4 regions of the Rouxiella sp. Mn2063 genome follow, and region 4 is predicted to be linked to each of the others. Evidence: predicted binding sites of a transcription regulator. Region 4 holds the regulator's gene; each other region holds the start of a gene.
The links. Region 4 encodes CRP, which controls carbon source genes, mostly activating them, when cyclic AMP is high. Its sites were predicted from a motif close to ATGTGANNNNNNTCACAT; they were not measured.
Positions count from the first base shown of each region.

Region 1: the regulator CRP is predicted to act here: its motif matches at 1,708-1,725, upstream of bhsA (multiple stress resistance protein BhsA).
Region 2: the regulator CRP is predicted to act here: its motif matches at 3,692-3,709, upstream of ACL9RG_RS05505 (DeoR family transcriptional regulator).
Region 3: the regulator CRP is predicted to act here: its motif matches at 2,341-2,358, upstream of ACL9RG_RS07515 (PTS sugar transporter subunit IIB).

Region 1 is NZ_JBMOUD010000012.1:74,094-79,381, reverse strand. Features, by position in the region: gene ACL9RG_RS16840 (DapH/DapD/GlmU-related protein) at 1-537, shown strand, start outside; gene ACL9RG_RS16835 (TetR/AcrR family transcriptional regulator) at 626-1,267, opposite strand; gene bhsA (multiple stress resistance protein BhsA) at 1,827-2,084, shown strand; gene ACL9RG_RS16825 (multiple stress resistance protein BhsA) at 2,262-2,468, shown strand; gene ACL9RG_RS16820 (MFS transporter) at 2,694-3,908, shown strand; gene ddlA (D-alanine--D-alanine ligase) at 3,980-5,077, opposite strand.
Region 2 is NZ_JBMOUD010000003.1:11,062-16,349, reverse strand. Features, by position in the region: gene gsiB (glutathione ABC transporter substrate-binding protein GsiB) at 1-874, opposite strand, end outside; gene gsiA (glutathione ABC transporter ATP-binding protein GsiA) at 902-2,767, opposite strand; gene ACL9RG_RS05505 (DeoR family transcriptional regulator) at 3,437-3,658, opposite strand; gene moeA (molybdopterin molybdotransferase MoeA) at 3,918-5,162, shown strand; gene moeB (molybdopterin-synthase adenylyltransferase MoeB) at 5,174-5,288, shown strand, end outside.
Region 3 is NZ_JBMOUD010000004.1:3,451-8,738, reverse strand. Features, by position in the region: gene ACL9RG_RS07530 (DNA-binding protein) at 1-125, opposite strand, end outside; gene ACL9RG_RS07525 (PTS sugar transporter subunit IIA) at 175-627, opposite strand; gene ACL9RG_RS07520 (PTS galactitol transporter subunit IIC) at 629-1,999, opposite strand; gene ACL9RG_RS07515 (PTS sugar transporter subunit IIB) at 2,003-2,290, opposite strand; gene pncC (nicotinamide-nucleotide amidase) at 2,531-3,025, shown strand; gene recA (recombinase RecA) at 3,153-4,217, shown strand; gene recX (recombination regulator RecX) at 4,513-5,034, shown strand; gene alaS (alanine--tRNA ligase) at 5,175-5,288, shown strand, end outside.
Region 4 is NZ_JBMOUD010000002.1:403,772-409,059, forward strand. Features, by position in the region: gene argD (bifunctional acetylornithine/succinyldiaminopimelate transaminase) at 1-1,042, shown strand, start outside; gene crp (cAMP-activated global transcriptional regulator CRP) at 1,146-1,778, opposite strand; gene ACL9RG_RS05235 (OsmC family protein) at 2,087-2,512, shown strand; gene ACL9RG_RS05240 (LysR substrate-binding domain-containing protein) at 2,507-3,433, opposite strand; gene ACL9RG_RS05245 (MFS transporter) at 3,625-4,827, shown strand; gene ACL9RG_RS05250 (M20 metallopeptidase family protein) at 4,843-5,288, shown strand, end outside.

The sequences.
Region 1 (5,288 bases), on a different contig from region 4:
CGTAATAGCTACGTTGAGTATTCGCTACTCGGTGATTTCTCATATCTCGGAGAAAATTGCTGCGTGGCAGATAGTGAGATTGGCAAGTTTACTGCCATTGCGAACAATGTCCGCTTAGGTGCGCCTAATCATCCGATGGGCCGGGCATCCCAACACCGTTTCACCTACTGCGCCGACTATTACGTGGTTGATGGCAAACGCGATACAGAATTTTTCGCCTCGCGCCGCGATGCCAAAGTGATTATTGGTAACGATGTGTGGATTGGTCACGGCGTAACCGTGCTTCCTGGTGTCACCGTTGGGGATGGTGCGATTCTGGCCGCCGGTGCCGTCGTCAGTAAAGATGTCGCGCCTTATACCATTGTCGGCGGTGTACCAGCCAAACTCATCCGCCTGCGTTTTAGTAAAGACATTGCTGAACGTTTGCAGAGAATTGCTTGGTGGAACTGGCCTGCAGAACAACTGTTTGCCAATCTCAATGCATTTCAGTCAGAAGATATTGCCGCATTTTGCGAGCGCTGGGATAGATCACAATAGAGAAAATGGCGGGGATAACGAAGTGAATAAGGATGTCACTAACAAAAAAGCGCCGAACAACCGCCCGGCGCTTTACTGATTTTACAAATTATAACGGTACAGCCAGTAGTTGCCGCCAGCTGTGCATCACTAAATCAATCAACCGCGCTAACTGCTCATTGCTGGTGCCGTCTCGCGCCTGTACCGACATCCCTTGCACGACAGTGGATATATATTTCGCCATCAGCGCACAGTCGATATTTTGTGGTAAATCTTGGCTACGTTTCTTTTCATCCAAAAAATTACGCAGCGTACTTTCTTGAGAAAGATGCAGTGAACGCAGCATCTCTGCAATATCTTTTGAAGAAGAAGACATACCTGAGGCGGCATTGATGATAAAACATCCGCTCGGTGTGTCACGGTCAGTAAACATATCCGCGATAGTGCGCAAATATTGTTCTACGGTCTGTTCTACAGATAAATCCGTTCTATCTAGCAGTCTGAAGCTTTTTTTATAGAAAGCATCAAGATAGTGCTCAACTGCGGCGCGAAACAGCCCTTCTTTATTACCAAACTCAGCATATAAAGTCGGTGCCTTCGCCCCGGTAGCCTCAACCAGGTCAGCAAGTGACGTAGCTTCATAACCATGAAGCCAGAACAAATTTAACGCCTTTTTCAACGCCGTTTCGCGCTCAAATTGTTTTGGACGCCCGCGACATTTACGGACAGGTGTTGTCTGTTCAGTACTCATTACACCCTCCCCTAAACCACCAAAGTGATTCTTCTTACAAATAAATTAACGATCATTATCAAAAAATGTTGCGCATAAGTCCAGCGGAGATTAGCATTAAATTATCAATCATTAACTAAATGATTATCGCTGCAAGCAACGAAAGTATCTGCTTGAAGAATCAAGACATAACATCATGAAAAACTTAAAACTAATCTTAGCAATTATGACAACTATGGTAATAACCGCTCCCCCTGCTATCAATATTGCCGCCCTGTAACGGCACATGACAGCAATACCATACCACCCATCAACCGATAGCCAAAATACCTTCCTAGCTAACCTTATTGTTGTGACAGGAATAGCAGCATCGGAAAGATAATGTTTTCACGCATGTTTTTTTGGATAAATTGCGATCAGCACAATTAGTTAACGATTGATAAAAAAATGTGTTGCGTCGGATGTGATCCAAGTCTAACATTTAATTATCGAACGTTAACTAATAACGACGACGTAATCAGAAAGCTGAATAAGTCACTAAACAGATTCAGCAAACACTATCTAAATTGGAGTAAACATCATGAAAAACATCGCTATGACTATCGCTGCTATCGCACTGGCTTCTGCATCATTCACTACATTTGCTGCAACAGAAGTTCAATCTGCACCAGCAGGCCAACAAAGCATTGGCGTAGTAAGTGCAACTGCAGGCAATGACTTAGGCAGCTTGGAACACAAACTGGCCGCTAAAGCTGAAAAACAAGGTGCAAGCTCATACCGCATTATTTCTGCCGGTGGTGACAACTACCTGTACGGTACCGCTGAAATCTATAAATAAGGTTTAGCGTTGAAAAATTAGCCCTGTCACTCATCACGCAGTAACTTATTGATTAACAAGAATAGATTAACAAAAAAGTTTGTAAATCCAGATAATCACTTAGTCATTCGAGAGATAAACGACATCAGGTCGTTAACGGAGGACTAAGTGGCTATCAAAAAAGAAGGAACGCAGATCATGAAAAACTTAACTATGACTCTCGCTGCTATTGCGCTGGTTAGCGCATCGTTCACTACATTCGCTGCTTCTAACGTGCAATCAGCGGTTAGTGATAATCAAAATGTGATGACAGTGACGGCTTCATCGAGCCAAGACCAGAATCCTATGGCAAGTAGCGATCAACAAAGCAACAAAGTTGTTCAACGTCACATGCAACGTTATTAATAGATAGAATTGAACAATCTGTACCAAGTCGTATGAAGAAGAGGCGGGTTATTACCGCCTTTTTCATGTCTGGATTTTCTTCCGCTGATAGTCTGTGCTAGTTTTATTCTATTCATTGATTACCTGTAAAAATCCTACCAATGTAAATCAACCTCATAACAACGGTTTTTTCTGTCGCTTTGCCTTTTCGGCACGGTGCGTTTTGTTGTTTTATGAGGATTTTTTATGCTTATCGCTTTGCTGCGCGCATTGCGCCACTATCGCTGGCTAAAATTATTGGCCGCGGGGTTGTTTCTCTCTTCTCTGGGCAGCGGTTTAACACTGGTGCTAACAATGGGACTGCTGCTTGAATGGCAGGCTCCAGCGCTAACATTAGTCCTGGCCTATACCCTTTCTACCCTTCCTGGCTGGTTCGGCAGTGTTATTGGCGAAAAACTCTGTAAGCGATTATCCCCCTTTCAGATCTTGATCCTGGCGGAAACGATAGGATTATTCAGCTTAGGATTTCTAGGATGGGGAGTATTACATCAACAGAGTACCTCACTGTTGCTAGCTCAATCAGTCGCTGCACTCTCTGGTGGAATGTCCTTCCCCGCGCTGAGTCAGTTATTAAAATATCATCTACGTGAAGAGGAGCTGCCGGCGGCAACGGCGCTAGAAACATTGGTTTTTGCGGCAAATGTAGTGGTCGGTATTGGCGTCGGCGTGCTGATTTTTGGTCACTTGCCGCCATTGATGCTATTAGCACTCGATGCACTGAGTTTTATCCTGGCCATTGCGCTTCTCGCAGCGGCCAGCAAAAAGCCGGACAAACAGCAGCTGAAGGAAGAAGATCAAGACAATGCAGTCAGCACAATCTCGTGGCGAAAGTTATCGCCGTTGCAACAACGCAGCATGTTGATGCTGCCGATGTTGGCATCAGTCGGCACGCCCGCAATGGCATTGATGCCAGCGCTGGCAAGATCGCTGCCCACAGAAACCGCTACCAGCATGGCTTTGCCTCTTTTGCTGGCTCGTGGATTAGGCCAGTTATGTGGACCATTGTTATTGCCCGCTGATAACCTGAAAAATTACGCCAATAACAATAAGCTCTTATTGTGCTGTCTACTTATCTTTCTCGGTTGCTATTGGCTGCTGCCCTTTTCACCTATAGCGCTGCTGGCACTTGGGCTGATTTTCATCGCGCACTTGGCTTCAAACGTGGTCTACGCACTGGTGACATTCGGGTTATTAGCCAACTTTTCTCGCCAACATATCAGTTCAGCGAGCGCCAGAGCGTGGCGTTGGCAAATTCTAACGGTAGGAGGAATATCGATACTGGCGGGAGGTTTAGCCGATTATCTTGGGCCAATACTGGCGATGGAGTTAATGTCTGGCTTGTCGCTGGCAATCGGTGCCGTGCTATTGCACTTAACCCGAGTAGGAAAAAACTCAGCGTAAGGAGATGAAAAATGGGGCACATTTTTGCCCCATTTTATTTGTTTTTCCCTTAGCTAAAAGGGGAATGACTATCAGCGCGTCGAGCTTTTAAGCTGAGCATCCTGATGATGCTGTTCCAATGCCAGCTCGATCAAATTAGTGATTAATTCGCTATAGCCTAAGCCGCTCGCGCCCCACAGTTTCGGATACATGCTGATATTGGTAAAGCCAGGTAATGTATTGATTTCGTTAATTACCACATCACCTGACTCGGTCAGGAAGACGTCGACGCGGGCCATACCACGACATTCCAGAACCTGAAATGCTTGCAAAGCAATAGCGCGGATTTGCTCTTGTACATCAGAGGTTAAATCGGCAGGAACAGCGATAGACGCCCCGGATTCATTAATATATTTGGTGTCATACGAGTAAAAATCATCATGCAGGATCACTTCACCGCACACACTGGCCTGCGGATGCTCGTTACCCAGCACCGCGCATTCGATTTCACGCCCTTTAATCGCCGACTCCACCAGCACTTTGTGGTCGAAATCAAACGCCAAATCTAATGCTTTATCAAAGCCCGCTTGGTCAGTAACTTTACTCACTCCTACTGATGAGCCTTGATTAGCCGGTTTGATAAACAGCGGCAGGCCAAGTTTTTCAACCACTTGCTCAAAGGAGTATTGACGGCGCGAGGCACGGGTTACGCTGACAAAAGGAGCAACCAGCAAGCCTGCATCACGCAACAAGCGTTTGGTGACGTCTTTATCCATGCTCACCGCAGAGCCCAAAACGCCCGAACCCACAAAAGGAATATTAGCCATACGCAGCAAACCTTGCAGCGAGCCATCTTCGCCCAACGTGCCGTGAACAATCGGGAAAACCACATCTAGCTGTGACAACGCCGCAGCATTGCTGGTATCGATCAATTGGTCATGTTCTTGGCCAGGGATCAACGCGACCTGTTGATTAGAACGATTAAGCGCAATCAGCGCTGGGTTTTCAGCATTAATGAGGTAGTTACTGGCATCATTGATGTGCCACTCGCCCTGTTTATCAATGCCCAGCAATACCACGTCAAAGCGCTGTTTATCGATCGCATCGACAATATTTTTAGCCGATTGCAGCGACACTTCGTGTTCGGCCGATTTACCGCCGAAGATAATACCCACGCGAACTTTACTCACCTACAACCCCTTAATTTTTGTGCTGTTCTAAGAAATTCTTTATTGCCATTAATTTACTGTGATTAATCGACAATAAACAGCTTTGCGCCACATTCAATGAAAGATTGATGTACTTGTCCACTCTCCACCGTCTGATAACACATCACTCGTCGATCATTTAGCGATGAGAGGAAGCGAATTGCTTAATTTCCACGCCAAAAGAAAAGTTAAG
Region 2 (5,288 bases), on a different contig from region 4:
AGTTGATTGCTTCACGGACCCTGACGTCATCAAATGGCTTCTGCGTCACATTAAAGCTGATGTAACGTTGCAGAATAGATTTAGATGCCACGACGTCTAGCTTGTTGTTTTTCTCCAACAGGCTAGCTTGCTCATAGGGTACCGGATAGGCTAAATCTGCTTCGCCAGTTTGCAACATGGCCGCGCGGGTGTTGTTGTCCACCACCGGACGCCAGGTAATGGTATCGAGTTTTGGCTCACCCTTTTTCCAGTAACCAGCAAACTTCTTCACTTTTACAAAGTCAGTCTGATTCCACTGCTCCAGCGTATAAGGACCTGTCCCCACCGGGTGGAAACCGATATCTTTACCGTATTTCGCCAGCGCTGCTGGAGAGATCATCACCGCTGACGGATGCGCCAGGTTATTGATGAAGGCAGAGAATGGCGCTTTCAAGACGATTTTCACCGTATTAGCATCAACGACATCGGTGTGGGCGATAGTTTTAAACAGGTTATAGCGCTTGAGATGATTGTCTGGATTGCTGGCGCGATCGAGGTTAACTTTCACCGCTTCGGCGTTGAAATCCGTGCCATCCTGGAACTTAATGCCTGGATGCAATTTGATGGTGTAGGTTAAACCATCTGGGCTGACGGTATAGCTATCAGCCAGCACGTTAACCAGTTTCATATCCTTATCAAAACCAAACAGGCCTTGATAGAAAGATTTGGCCACGGCTTGCGATAACGTATCGTTGGCGTCATAAGGGTCAAGGGAGGTGAAGTTAGACCCAACTGCAATGGTCACATCCTTCTCCGCCCACGCGGAAGCCGAGGCAAACGCCCCAAAAACGGCAGCCGCTAGCACGGCTTTACGGATCAAATTATGCTGTGTCATCTTTATTCCTTTTCCTTTACTACCCTGTCAATAAACGTTGGCTATTGCATGACGAGCAACGTAGTGCCCCTCTGCGACCTGAACCAACGGTGCAATAATAGGTTCATCGCCCAACGAACGGATTGGGCTTGGGATTTCATCCACCAATAGCGCATGCTCTTGGCGGCGACGCGATGGGTCAGCGACGGGCACGGCGGCCATCAGTTTTTTGGTATACGGATGCTGTGGATTCTCAAACACCGCACGGCGCGGACCGATCTCTACAATTTGCCCAAGATACATCACCGCGACGCGATGACTTACGCGTTCGACTACCGCCATATCATGAGAAATAAACAAGAAGGCAATGCCGAACTCACGCTGTAAATCCATCAACAAATTGACGATTTGCGCCTGAATAGAGACATCCAACGCCGAGACAGACTCATCAGCGATGACCACTTTAGGATTAAGCGCCAAAGCACGGGCGATACAAATACGCTGACGTTGCCCTCCAGAGAATTCATGCGGGTAGCGCTGTGCATGCTCTGGTAATAAGCCGACTTTTTCCAACAGCCAGGCTACGCGCTTTTCGGCCTCTTTACCGCTGGCCACTTTGTGTACCAACAGCGGCTCCATAATCGAATAACCGACGGTCACACGCGGATCGAGCGATGCGTAAGGGTCTTGAAAAATAAACTGAATATCACGGCGTAAATGCTGTAATTCAGAACCTTTTAGGTCGGTAATCGTCTGTCCATTGAAAATAATCGTGCCACTCTGGCTTTCCACTAAACGCAGCAAAGAACGCCCGGTGGTCGATTTGCCGCAACCTGACTCTCCCACCAGCGCTAAGGTTTCACCAGGATAGAGGTCAAAACTCACCTTTTCGACGGCATGGACTTGTCGTGTGACGCGATTAAACAAGCCGCTGCGCACGCCAAAACGTGTCACCAAATCTTTTACCTGCAAGATAGGTGGCGCCCCGGGAACCAGCGTGTCTTGTACTAATGAAACGGCCGCGCCCTGTTCTGCTACTTTTACCGCGGCAGATTCTGCGCTTAATAACGGGAAACGCGCCGGTAACGATTGCCCGGTCATTGCACCAAGCTTGGGCACAGCCGCTAATAGCGCACGAGTATAGGGATGCTCTGGGGCGCTAAACACTTTATCCACACTGCCCATTTCAACTTTTTCGCCGCGATACATCACCAGCACGCGATCGGCAATTTCTGCAACCACGCCCATATCGTGGGTAATAAAAATCACCGCCATCTGCATCTCTTTTTGCAGCACACGGATTAATTGCAGGATTTGCGCCTGGATGGTGACATCAAGTGCCGTCGTAGGCTCATCGGCTATCAATAGTGCCGGACGGCAAGAGAGTGCCATAGCAATCATCACCCGCTGGCGCATACCGCCGGAGAGCTGATGTGGGAAACTGTCGAGGATTTTTTTAGCTTCAGGAATACGCACCAAATCAAGCATACGTAATGCTTCGGCTCGCGCCGTGCGGTGATCCTTACCCTGATGTAAACGGATAGATTCGGCAATCTGTTCGCCAACCGGGAATACCGGATTAAGCGAGGTCATCGGCTCTTGGAAAATCATCGCAATATCCGCGCCGCGCAGCTCGCGCATTGCAGCCTGCGACGCGGCAGTTAAATCCACGACCTGTGCATTACGTCGGCGAAATAAGACATCGCCTTGACTGATTTGCCCACCGCCCTGCTCAATCAGGCGCATTAGTGCCAAGGAGGTAACGGACTTTCCTGAACCCGATTCGCCAACAATCGCCAGCGTTTCACCACGGTTAACGTGGAAGTTGAGATTGCGTACCGCTTCGATTGTCCGACCTTCATGCGAAAATCGCACATTGAGATCGCGCGCAGACAATACCTGATTGTCTGCCAGCGACCATTTATCAGCAGACGAGGTGCCTGTAAAAGATCTTTCAACCTGGATGATGGATTCGCTCACGCAATCTCCTAAGTAATTCAAGTAATCCTTAAGGCTGTTAAGTTGGCGATTTTATACAAAGGGCACAACCAGCGGTTCATGAATACTCAATGCCGCTAACAACCTTAGGCGCTTCACCTACCTCGTTATTCGCGATATCGCGTTTAATTATAGTGCTGAATCTCTTTTATCATTGGCACACAACTCGCACGAGATTAACGCATCAGCATTCGTCTTAAATCCCGTATCTATTAACACTCGGAATTGACTTAGCTGAAGACATTTTTACCCAATAGGCTTCGAGATGCAGGTAGGAGGCAACTGAGATCATCCCTATGAGCTTAGATAACTAAGTGACTGGGGTGAACGACAAACCTGCAACTTGAAGTATGACGGGTATAGCGCTACAGACTATGTAAAGACTTGAGATTAATCTATAAAAAACAAGCTAATTGCTTATAATTTTTACAAAAAATATTGAGCGTTAAAGAATATGAAGAGGAGAGTGATTACTTAAAAATGGTTAGGAATATTGATTTTTTATAGCAGAAATCTGGGGAACGAATAAGTCCAAAACCGCCCTTATCGCATTGGATCACCACGCAGAGCAGAGAATTGAACTTATTAGATACGCTTTAAACCGTTTATCCAGCCAGTTATCGGCTGGTTGTCCACCCGACGAGCACGACCATGCCGGCGATGGATAAGTCCTTTATCCTGCATTTCATTCAGATCGCGGCGTATTGTCTCCAGACTTACCCCTAACCATTGGGCGAAATCACTAACCTGAACAACATGATGTTGATCAAGGAGTTGGAGTATTTCTTGTTGACGGTTTTTTTTCATCGCAATGTAACCATGCAAGAATAAGACATTTAAATGTGATGTTAATCACAAAATTTATCGTTATGGTACCGGTATCAGCCAAATAATTCTGCGATTTTTATCACTATTGAAAAACTTTCTTTCACTTTATCTTCAATAAATACATTCATATTACTTAAGCAACCATCGCAGCGCTCTTCTGTCATAATAGTCGAACTGTTTTGGCTATGGAGGAGTTACCATCTGTAGCTAAGTCCTATTTTTTACTCAAGGTCTACTCATGGAAAACGGCATGACATCTGGTTTAATTTCGCTTGATGAAGCACTTAAGAAAATGCGCATTCAGGCGCAATCCACCGTCTTTGCATCTAGCGAGTTCGTTCCTCTGACCGAGGCTGTCGGCAGAATCACCGCTAGCGCTGTCACCTCCCCCGTGTTCGTACCACCGTTTGATAATTCAGCCATGGATGGTTATGCGATACGTAGCGCCGACCTTCAGCAGATTGCTCACTTTCCTGTCGCAGGAAAATCCTTCGCCGGGGCACCTTTCAGCGGAGAATGGCCGCAAGGGACCTGTATTCGGATTATGACCGGCGCGGCCATCCCATCGGGTGCTGATGCGGTGATCATGCAAGAACAGGCCCAAGTTAGCGAAATAGGCGTAAGTTTTACCGCTCCGGTACAAATTGGGCAGAATATTCGCTTGATTGGTGATGACATCAAACAAGGGGAGGAAGTCTTAGCCTCCGGCGTACGCCTTGGTCCTGCAGAATTACCCTTGCTTGCCTCGTTGGGCATTGAACACGTTGAGGTCCGTGCTCGTCTGAAGGTGGCCGTGTTCTCTACCGGTGATGAACTGCAACCCGTTGGCACCCCACTGCAAGCCGGGCAGATCTACGACACTAACCGTTTCGCGGTGCGTTTGATGCTGGAAAAAATGGGCTGTGAAGTCTTGGATTTAGGCATTATTCGCGACGACCCACAGGCATTACGCCAGGCATTTCAGCAGGCCGATGACGCCGCTGATTTAGTGATCAGTAGCGGCGGCGTGTCCGTCGGTGAAGCCGATTTCACTAAAGATATGCTCGATGAACTGGGCGAAATCGGTTTTTGGAAACTGGCGATTAAACCGGGTAAGCCATTTGCGTTTGGTAAGCTCAAAAAAGCTTGGTTCTGTGGCCTGCCGGGTAATCCAGTTTCCGCTGCATTGACCTTCTATCAACTGGTTCAACCCTTAATTGCACAGTTATCTGGCCATACTGCCTGGCGCATGCCGGTACGGTTACGTGCTAAGACACTCACCTCTTTGAAAAAAGCGCCGGGTAGACTCGATTTCCAACGCGGCATATATAGCCTTTCTGCCGAAGGTGATATCCAGGTTGCCAGCACCGGTCATCAAGGCTCGCATGTTTTCAGCTCATTTAGTCAGGCAAACTGTTTTATCGTCCTGGAAAGAGAACGTGGCGATGTAGCCAGTGGAGAATGGGTTGAGATAGAGCCGTTCAACGCATTGTTTGTTTGCTAAAGGGGATATAAATGAGCCTGCCAGAATTAAGCGACAGCGAAACCCTGCGCTATAACCGTCAAATCGTATTGCGTAATTTTGATTTCGACGGGCAGGAAAAACTCAAAGCCAGCCATGCGTTGGTCG
Region 3 (5,288 bases), on a different contig from region 4:
AAGACTCTGACCTGTCTATTATCCACTTCAACGAGCTGATATTTTAGACGGCCGCTATTGATAGCGTTATAGACAGTCTTACGGCTGACCATGGCTAATTCAATGACGTCGCTGATTCGTAACATCCTCTTCCCCGGCTTATTCGTCACTACGCGCTGCTTTTAACTGAAGATTCTAGCGCGTAACGACGGCGTCGGTGAACTCTTTTACTTGCCCGGCGACTGACATTTTGCATAGGGCTTGCACGCGTTCCTTGTCTGCCAACAGTCCAAACAGCGATTGGATGATTGCCACCTTTTCACAATCAGGCGCGATAGCCATCATCACGATAATATCCGGCGTCACCAGCTCCCCCGGTTCATCAGTACGATGAAACTGCACGCCAGCCTGATTAATGCCAACGGCAAAACCGGTGTGATTAACATGCTCAAATTCGGTATGCGGAATGGCAATGCTATGCGTTTCCATATCAATGCCAGTCGGGTACTGTGCTTCGCGTTGCAGCACACCGGCTTTAAAAGAGTCTTTCACTAAGCCGGCTGTATATAAACTTGTCGCGAGCTGGCCGAGCAAATCATCTCTGCTGATTGTCTGTGTAAAGGTAAAAATGCGGTCTGCGCTAAACATGTTAGCTGCCCTCCATCATATTGGACTCTTGGGCGGCGAGTTGCTGGTTCTCTTGCGCCAGCTTTTTGCGGTTCCACACGACCAATCCCAGTGTACAGATACTCAGTAAGCCAACGCCTAACGCCTTAAAGTAGAAGCTTTGGATAATGACCCAAGGCAGCATGGCGCCTGCGTAATCTACGCTGCTGATGCTGGTTGTTCCCTGTGGCAATGAGAATCCGGTGCTGACGGCGGTACTGGTGACAATTGGAGCCAGGCTGGTACCGATTAAGAGCGCCAGACTTAAGGTGAGTAAGCCAGTAAGTAGGGTACGGAACATATCGCCACGGCACACGGCAGTGACTAATACGAAGGCAAAAGGCAACCCGGTTAATGAAGCAAATGGCAGGAATTGGTTATGTGGGATCACCGCAGCCAGCACCAGCATCAGTGGGATCATCAACATGGAGACTGAAAGCGTGACGGGATGGCCAACGCTAACGGCGGAATCCAATCCGATAGCAATTCGGCCAAAGGAACCTGCTCTTGATTGAGCGATTTCTTGAATACGTTCGCTGATAGGATACACGCCTTCCATCAACATCTTCGCCATACGCGGAATAATCGTCATGACCGCGGCCATGGTAATAGCAGTCTGTAAAATAGCTTTAAATTCAATACCGGCAATGACGCCTAAAAGCGCGCCGATGATCGCACCAAGTGAAGCCGGATCGCCAAGGATAGACAGGCGTTTCTGGATCACTTCGGTATCGATTTTGATATCGCGGATCACCGGGATGCGATCAACGATGGCGTTAACTAACCAGGCCGCAGGCACGAAAGATACTGAAAAACCGTGGGGGATCGAAATTGACGGCAGGTTGAGGTATTTCTCGACATCACCGCTGGTACGGTCAGCAATCACCATGGTAATGATGCAGTTGATCGCGGCGGCAAAGATACCCAGCCACAAGCTGCTGGTAATAATAGCGACCAGAGAACCGGTAAAGGCGTGGTGCCACAAGTTCCAGATATCGACGTTAAGAATACGGGTGGTTTTGGTGTATAGCATCAGGATATTGATGGCGACACAAACTGGGATAACCAGCGCGCCAACTCGGGTGCCCATTGCTACTGCCGCTGCTGCGGGCCAGCCAACGTCTAGTACGGTTAAATTTAACCCAAAGCGATGGACTAACGCATGGCTGACAGGCGTTAGAGAATCAATCATTAAATTGACGGTAATGCTTAAACCGATAAAGCCGATCCCAACCATTAACCCGGCTTTGATGGCTTTAGAAAATGACAGGCGCAGCAGTAAACCCAAGATAATGAAGATCAGCGGCATCATCACCGATGCCCCGAGATTAACAATGTAATCGATGATGAACATGGATTAGCCCTCGGCCAAAATTAAGGTTTTTACACTGTTAAATACTTTATCTATTCCCATTCCCGTCAGTAATGGCAGCGCATTGACCACCGGAATTGAGGTAGTGATGGCTGAGGTTGAAACAATAAAGTCGATGTCGCTGCGTGTTAATGCTTCGGCTACGGTGCCTTGGGATATACGCACGCGATCGCTGAGCTTTTCTTTATCCAGGAATGCTTCAATTTTTTTTAACGCCACTGTGCTGGTTGCTACGCCGGCACCACAGCAGATCATTAGGTGTTTCAAGGTCATTCTCCTCTGGTCAATGTGGGATGGATTAAAGCATGGCCTTGAAAATTGAAATGTGATCAATGTGTAATTTTACACATCATATACACGCGATTATTTTTAGGGTATAGGCCTATTGATTTGGGAAGGATCGCGCAAAATAATCTGTCCGGCAGATCAAGATGCGGAAGAGATGCTACCATCACCAACTCAATATGATTTGCAGGAGCCGCGATGAGCGAACAACGATTGGCTGAGAAACCATTGTCTGAGAAAGAACTGCATCAACTCAGTATTGATGTCGGACAGCAACTTAAGACACAAGGATTGTGGATCACTTGTGCTGAGTCTTGTACCGGTGGCTGGGTGGCAAAAGCGATTACTGATATAGCCGGTAGCTCTGCTTGGTTTGATCGCGGTTTTGTCACTTATAGCAATGCGGCAAAGCACGACTTGCTCGGCGTATCTGAATCGACCTTAAATACCTTTGGTGCTGTGAGCGAAGAAGTGGTGCGCGAAATGGCGCAAGGGGCGCTGCACGCTGCCAAAGCCAATCTGGCATTATCCATCAGTGGGATTGCTGGCCCAGATGGCGGCAGCATAGAGAAACCGGTCGGCACTGTCTGGTTTGGTTTTGCTGATTCCACAGGGCGAGTACTGGCTATTAAGCAGGTATTTTCCGGTGACCGTGAATCGGTGCGTTTGCAAGCTGCTGTTTTTTCATTACAAACAGCGTATAACGAGTTTTTGAAAAAATAGGCTTGATACTGTATGAGCATACAGTATAATTACGTCCAGTTATCTGAGTCTGTATATCTAAATACAAACAACCACATTCAGTGGCACCGCAGCCAAGTATGTCACGGTGCCGCACGAAGGAGCGAAAATGGCTATTGATGAGAACAAGCAAAAGGCGTTAGCTGCGGCACTAGGCCAGATTGAGAAACAATTCGGTAAAGGTTCCATCATGCGTCTTGGTGAAGATCGCTCTATGGATGTAGAAACGATCTCAACTGGCTCGTTGTCTCTGGATATTGCTCTGGGCGCTGGTGGCCTGCCAATGGGCCGTATCGTTGAAATTTATGGCCCGGAATCTTCTGGTAAAACCACCCTGACGTTGCAAGTTATTGCTGCTGCACAACGCGAAGGTAAAACCTGTGCGTTTATCGATGCAGAGCACGCGCTTGACCCGATCTATGCTAAAAAACTGGGCGTAGATATCGATAACCTGCTGTGTTCTCAGCCGGATACCGGTGAGCAGGCGTTGGAAATTTGTGATGCTTTGACCCGCTCTGGCGCGGTTGATGTCATCATCGTTGACTCCGTTGCTGCGTTGACGCCAAAAGCGGAAATCGAAGGCGAAATAGGTGACTCACATATGGGCCTGGCGGCACGTATGATGAGCCAAGCGATGCGTAAGCTGGCCGGTAACCTGAAAAACGCCAACACACTGCTGATCTTTATCAACCAGATCCGTATGAAAATTGGTGTGATGTTCGGTAACCCAGAAACCACTACTGGTGGTAACGCGCTGAAGTTCTACGCCTCTGTTCGTCTTGATATTCGCCGTATTGGCGCAATTAAAGAAGGCGATGTGGTAGTGGGTAGCGAAACCCGCGTTAAAGTGGTGAAAAACAAAATCGCTGCGCCATTCAAGCAAGCTGAGTTCCAAATCATGTACGGCGAAGGGATCAACATCAACGGTGAGTTGGTTGACTTGGGCGTTAAACATAAACTGATTGAAAAAGCCGGTGCATGGTATAGCTACAACGGCGAGAAAATTGGTCAGGGTAAAGCTAACGCAGGCAACTTCCTGAAAGAAAACCCAGCTATTGCTTCAGAGATTGATAAAAAACTGCGCGAATTGCTGCTGAGTGGCAATGGTGAACTGAGCGCCGTCACTACAGCTGAAGATTTAGACGAAGACGCTGAAACCAGCGAAGAGTTCTAATCATTTGACTCGCGGCCTCAATAGCGGGCGCTTGTAAGGTTTCACATGAAATGCCAGCCTGTTATAGGCTGGCATTTTTTTTATCTCATTAATGCCCGTTATACTGCAAACTGCACCGGTGTGGCTGTGCTGTCTGTCGCCTTGGTGTAACGCCAGTTATTTTGAGTATATGAAACGAAGGAAACGCATAATGGCGGATGATTTAACCCCGTTCGGTGCGAATCAGACCCGGTTGCAGGATGAACAATCAGCTACATCGGTATTTCCTGAGCCAAAAGATGAGAACCGTAGCAAAATTAATACGCTGACCGCGCGCGCCATGCGTTTGTTAGGCCAACGCGATCACGGTGAAGAAGAGTTGCGCCGTAAATTAATGACGCCTCCTCAACCTTTTGTTCGTCCATCGTCGGCTAAAAACTGGCGTAAACCACCGCAAATGCCGGCAGAAAAATCAGCACCAGAGGAAATTAATGCCGAACATGTGCAGCAGGTTATTGAGTACTGCTACCAGCACGGTTGGCTTGATGACAACAAATTTGCCAGTCGTTATATTTCAGGGCGCAGCAATAAAGGTTATGGCGCACAGCGCATTCGCTCTGAGCTGCAACAGAAGGGCGTCGATAAAGAAATCGTGAATATTGCATTGGAAAATAGTGAAGTTGATTGGAGCCTATTAGCCTACGACGTAGCGACCCGAAAATTTGGCCAGCCATTGCCAACGGATTGGAAAGAGAAATCCAAAGTTTTTCGCTATTTACTGTATCGCGGCTTTTTTCAGGAAGAAATCCACGCTATTTATCGCGATTTTGCAGATTGAATGCATACGGGATTTTACTTCCCTGCGTAGAAATTTTATCTTATCCGCACTTTTTCGTTCGTGAGCTTTAAAGAAAGCTGATCTTAAATCGTGCCTATCTTGCTCACGGGCTGTTCTTCTAGCCTTATTCCGGGACATTTATGAGCAAGAGCACCGCTGAGATCCGTCAAGCGTTTCTCGATTTCTTCCAAAGTAAGGGACATAACGTAGTTGCGAGCAGCTCGCTTGTCCCGACTAATGATCCGACATTGATG
Region 4 (5,288 bases):
TCCTGCTTTGGTAGAAGCGCTGCATAAACAAGGTGAAACCTTGTGGCATGTCAGCAATGTCTTTACCAATGAGCCTGCTTTGCGTTTGGCACAGAAACTAATTGATGCCACCTTTGCTGACCGGGTATTTTTCGCCAACTCGGGTGCCGAAGCTAATGAAGCTGCATTCAAGCTGGCGCGTTACTACGCATCTGCTCGCCATAGCCCTTACAAAAGCAAAATTATTGCCTTCCACAATGCTTTCCATGGCCGCACGTTGTTTACCGTTTCAGTCGGTGGACAGCCAAAATATTCGGACGGATTTGGCCCCAAGCCTGCTGATATCGTCCATGTACCTTTCAATGATCTGGCCGCGGTTAAAGCGGTTATCGACTCCCACACTTGTGCCATTGTCGTCGAACCGATTCAAGGTGAAGGCGGTGTAACGCCAGCTACCCAAGAATTTATGCAAGGTTTACGTGACCTGTGCGATGAGCATAACGCGCTGCTGGTATTTGATGAAGTGCAAAGCGGAATGGGGCGCAGCGGCAAACTGTTTAGCTATATGCATTATGGCGTCACGCCAGATATCCTCACGACGGCCAAAGCGTTGGGCGGTGGTTTCCCAGTGAGCGCGATGCTGACTAGCGAAGAGGTCGCCTCGGTAATGGCACCGGGCAAACACGGTACCACTTACGGTGGTAATCCGCTGGCTTGTGCGGTTGCCGAAGCGGCGCTGGATTTGATTAATACGCCAGAAGTATTGGCTGGCATTGATGAACGTCGTGATGCCTTCTTACAGGCGCTGACGGCTATCAATGACAAATATAAGGTCTTCCAGGAGTTTAGAGGTCAAGGCTTGCTGATCGGCGCTGAGTTGTCAGAAGCTTATAAAAACCGGGCTGGTGAGTTCCTTGCCGCCGCGGCTGAACAAGGCGTGATGGTCTTGGTGGCTGGCACAAATGTGATGCGCTTTGCCCCGTCATTAGTGATCGATTTTGATGATATTCGGGAAGGTATGGCGCGCTTTGAACAGGCGGTTGCTCAGGTTGTTGGCGTTTAATATCTGGCTTAAAAGAGTCCAATAAAAATGGCGCAGCAGAATTATCTGTTGCGCCATTTTTTCTTTAAGATTTTATTCAGGGTTAATAAATGCTGGCGGTGAATTAACGGGTGCCGTAAACGACAATTGTTTTACCGTGTGCGGAGATCAGGTTCTGATCTTCGAGCATTTTGAGGATACGTCCAACTGTCTCACGTGAGCAGCCGACGATCTGACCGATTTCCTGACGAGTGATTTTGATCTGCATACCATCTGGGTGGGTCATGGCATCGGGCTGTTTAGCCAGATTAAGCAGAGTTTGGGCAATACGGCCTGTCACATCAAGGAATGCAAGATTTCCTACTTTTTCAGAAGTCACTTGCAAACGGTTCGCCATCTGCGCGGAAAGGCGCATTAAAATATCCGGGTTCACTTGGATCAACTGGCGGAATTTCTTATAGGAAATTTCTGCCACTTCACAGGCAGTTTTTGCCCGTACCCAAGCGCTACGTTCCTGGCCTTCTTCGAAAAGACCAAGCTCGCCGATGAAATCTCCCTGATTCAGATAGGAGAGGATCATCTCTTTGCCTTCTTCATCCTTGATCAGCACGGCAACCGAACCTTTCACGATGTAGTAAAGCGTTTCGGCTTTTTCACCTTGGTGAATCAGCGTACTTTTAGATGGATATTTGTGTATATGACAATGAGACAGGAACCATTCGAGAGTAGGGTCTGTTTGTGGTTTGCCGAGAACCATTAGCTATTATCCTCTGTTATTACCGTCTGAGTTCCCTGTACGGCGTTTTTATAAATAAGCGCCATTTTAGCATATGAACAGATCAGCAATACTGCAAGCGACAGGCGGAGCGATATCCCTCAAAAAAGGGGTGTCACTATGAAAACCGGAGCCGGAAATTGCTGATAAGTTTCTGTCGCTTTGTTTGTAACACAGGATTGCCCTAGTGTCTCCTGTTGTCTCGCTTCAGCATGACGGCGATCTCCCTGCATTGCATTTTTAGGCTAAAAGGGTAGTCTGTCGGGGAATATTCGCTGGGAGAAAAAGAGATGCAGGCACGGGTAAAGTGGGTCGAAGGGTTGACGTTTTTAGGCGAATCCGCATCAGGTCATCAGGTATTGATGGACGGAAATGCGGGTGATAAAGCGCCAAGCCCAATGGAAATGTTGTTGATGTCCGCTGGTGGATGTAGCGCCATTGATGTGGTGTCTATTTTGCAAAAAGGTCGTAACGATGTGGTGGATTGCGAGGTGAAGCTGACCTCAGAACGTCGTGAAGAAGCGCCTCGTTTATTTACTCGCATCAACCTGCATTTTATTGTTACAGGCACTGGTTTGACCGATAAAGTGGTTGAACGTGCGGTCAGCCTGTCTGCGGAGAAGTACTGCTCGGTATCGCTGATGCTGGGTAAAGCCGCCACCATTACGCACAGCTTTGAAGTGATTAACCCGCAGGATGCGAATACCTCATTATAAGAGGTCGTCGTTTTGTCCGCTAAGTTGCTGGCAACGATGACGCACTAATTCTATAAAACGCCGCGCCGTTAAGGTTAGCGGCGTTTTTTGTGAGTAAATCAGGCTGTACTCGACTGTTGGAAGATGCGGGATTGGCAAGGGGCAGAACATACGTTGCATCAACGGCAGTCTGAACATGGCCGCGGTTCCCAACGTAAGATAATCAGCGCTAAGCACCAGTGTTAACCCAAATAACAGAGAGTTGCTATGCAATACCGTTTGCCCCGTTCGCGAGGGAATTGCCAGCAGCGATTGGCTAAGTTTTTGATAGTAGCCCATGTCATCGTCGGGCAGTAGCCAGCTCGCTTTAGCCAATTGCGCGATGTTGGTCGCGCGCTGCAACGGATGGTGTCGGCGTGCGATTACGCATATTGGCGTGATAAATAGTGATTCACTGGCTAGTCCCGTCAGTGGTACGTCAGGGCTGATAATATCTATCGCCATGTCCAGACGCCCTTCACGTAGTGCAGGCAAGAGCGTTAAAAGGTGCCCTTCCTCAACGCGTAATTTGGCCTGCGGGAATTGTTCACTAAACTGCTCAGTAAGTTGGGGAAGCAAGAGCATGCCCATCGACGAGGAAAAACCAACGCTGACCGATCCCGCTGACATAGCATCGATTTGCTGTACTTCATCTACCGCCCGTTGCAACTCTTCCAAAATAAACTGCATACGCTGCGCAAAAGCCTGGCCACTTGGCGTCAAGGTCATGCCGTGCGTACCACGAATAATAAGTTGGGTTTCTAGCGTTTGCTCTAATTCTCGCAATGCTCTGCTGACCGCTGGCTGGGTTTGATTCATTGCTCGCGCCGCGGCGCGAATGCTCCCCGCCCGGATAACCTGTTGGAACACTTTCAGTTGCTGTAACTTCGGAAGATATCTCATCTAAATTCCTATGCCAATAAAGTATCCCGATTAGAAAAATTTCATCTTATCCCACTCATATAAAGCTGTTAGCGTCACTAGCTGTGATTTAACTCATTGTTATTGAATGTGAAGTGACTGATGTCGCATTTTTGAGTTGTGCATTATCACAAGTGGTAAACCCTTGGGGTAAACGTATCGAGGATACAACAATGAAAAAATCTTCCTTTATGATCTTTCTGCTTTTTTTAGGTTATGTTCTTATTTATACAGACAAAATGGCTATCGGTTTTTCTCTGTTACCCATTAGCAAAGAGTTTCATTTACGCTCCGATCAGCTCGGATATATCACAGGAGGCTTTTTTCTCGCTTATTCAATCTTCCAACTACCCTTTGGCTGGCTTACAGACCGCTGGGGATATAAAAAATTACTTCCGCTATCTCTCGGTTTATTAGGTATTTTTGCCATCAGCTTCGGCCTATTAGGTGCCAGCTTAGGTTTATTGATCGTTATTCGCTTTTTGGCTGGGATTGGACATTCAGGTTATCCGCCATCCTGTGCAAAAGCGGTCGTCTCTAACTATTCATTTGAACAGCGTACTTTCGCTCAATCCGTATTGCTCTCTTCTAGCGGGGTGGCACAAGTGGTTGGCCCACTGCTCGCATTATGGGCGTTGAGTACGATTGGTTGGCGTGATTACTCAGTCATTCTGGGTATCATCGCTTTGCTATTGGCGGGCTGTGTTTTATTTCTGGTGCCTGCTCCAATAACTAAGAGTTCTTCGCAATCTACCCCGGAACATCGTACTTCCCACTATCGTGAAGCCTTAAAAAGCTCATTAGTCATACTGCTGTTCTTGAGTATGTTTTGTATCAATATGTCGGTTTATGGGCTGATGGCTTGGTTACCAAAGTACATGGTACAGCAGCGTGAGCTGCCGCTGGGTACATCTAGCGCCATCATGGCGCTGTCTGGAGCAGGGAGTTGGCTCGCGTTTTTAGTCACTGGTTGGGTCGTTGGGCGCCATATGCAAGGCAAAGAGCCGCAAGTCATGGTGGTTTTTTCTGTGCTATCTGGCGTCGCGGTTTGGTGTCTTGGTAATAGCCGGGGAGAGCTGGCTATTACGCTCTCTTTAGTTGCCAGCATTATCTGTATTACTACAGCGTTCCTCACTGGATTTACCTTACCGATGAAACGACTGCCGATTGAAATTATCGGTGGAACAATGGGGGTGCTCAATAGTGGCGGGATCCTCGGCGGCTTTGTTGCCCCTATTGTCATGGGGTACCTGATAAGCCCCGAACACGGCTACACCTATGCTTTTCTCTTTCTCAGCCTGGCAATGATTATTGCCGGGCTTTTTATGTTGCCACTGATCCGCAAGGTACCCGTTGCCTTGCATGACGTGGTGTAAATATGGAGCTTAACGATGACAATTGATTTTACTAAGTTAATTTCAGAAGTTAATGCAGACGTTGTGCGTTGGCGCCGGCATATACACGCCCATCCAGAACTGTCGTTTCATGAACAGGCGACGGCAGATTACATTGCCGAACAACTGGCTGAATTTGGTCCTTTGACGATTAGTCGCCTGACTCCCACCAGCGTCGTTGCTGAATTAAAAGGCAGCCAGGCAGGCCCTATTTATGCCTTGCGTGCAGATATCGATGCCTTGCCGATTTTGGAAGAAACTGGCGAAGAGTTTGCTTCGACTCACCCCGGGGTGATGCACGCCTGTGGGCATGATGCGCATACGGCAATGTTGCTGGGGGCTGCCAAAGTCTTATCGCAATGCCAAAGCGCTCTGCGCGGAACCGTGCGTTTTATTTTTCAGCATGCCGAAGAAGTACCACCGGGTGGCGCGCAGGAATTAGT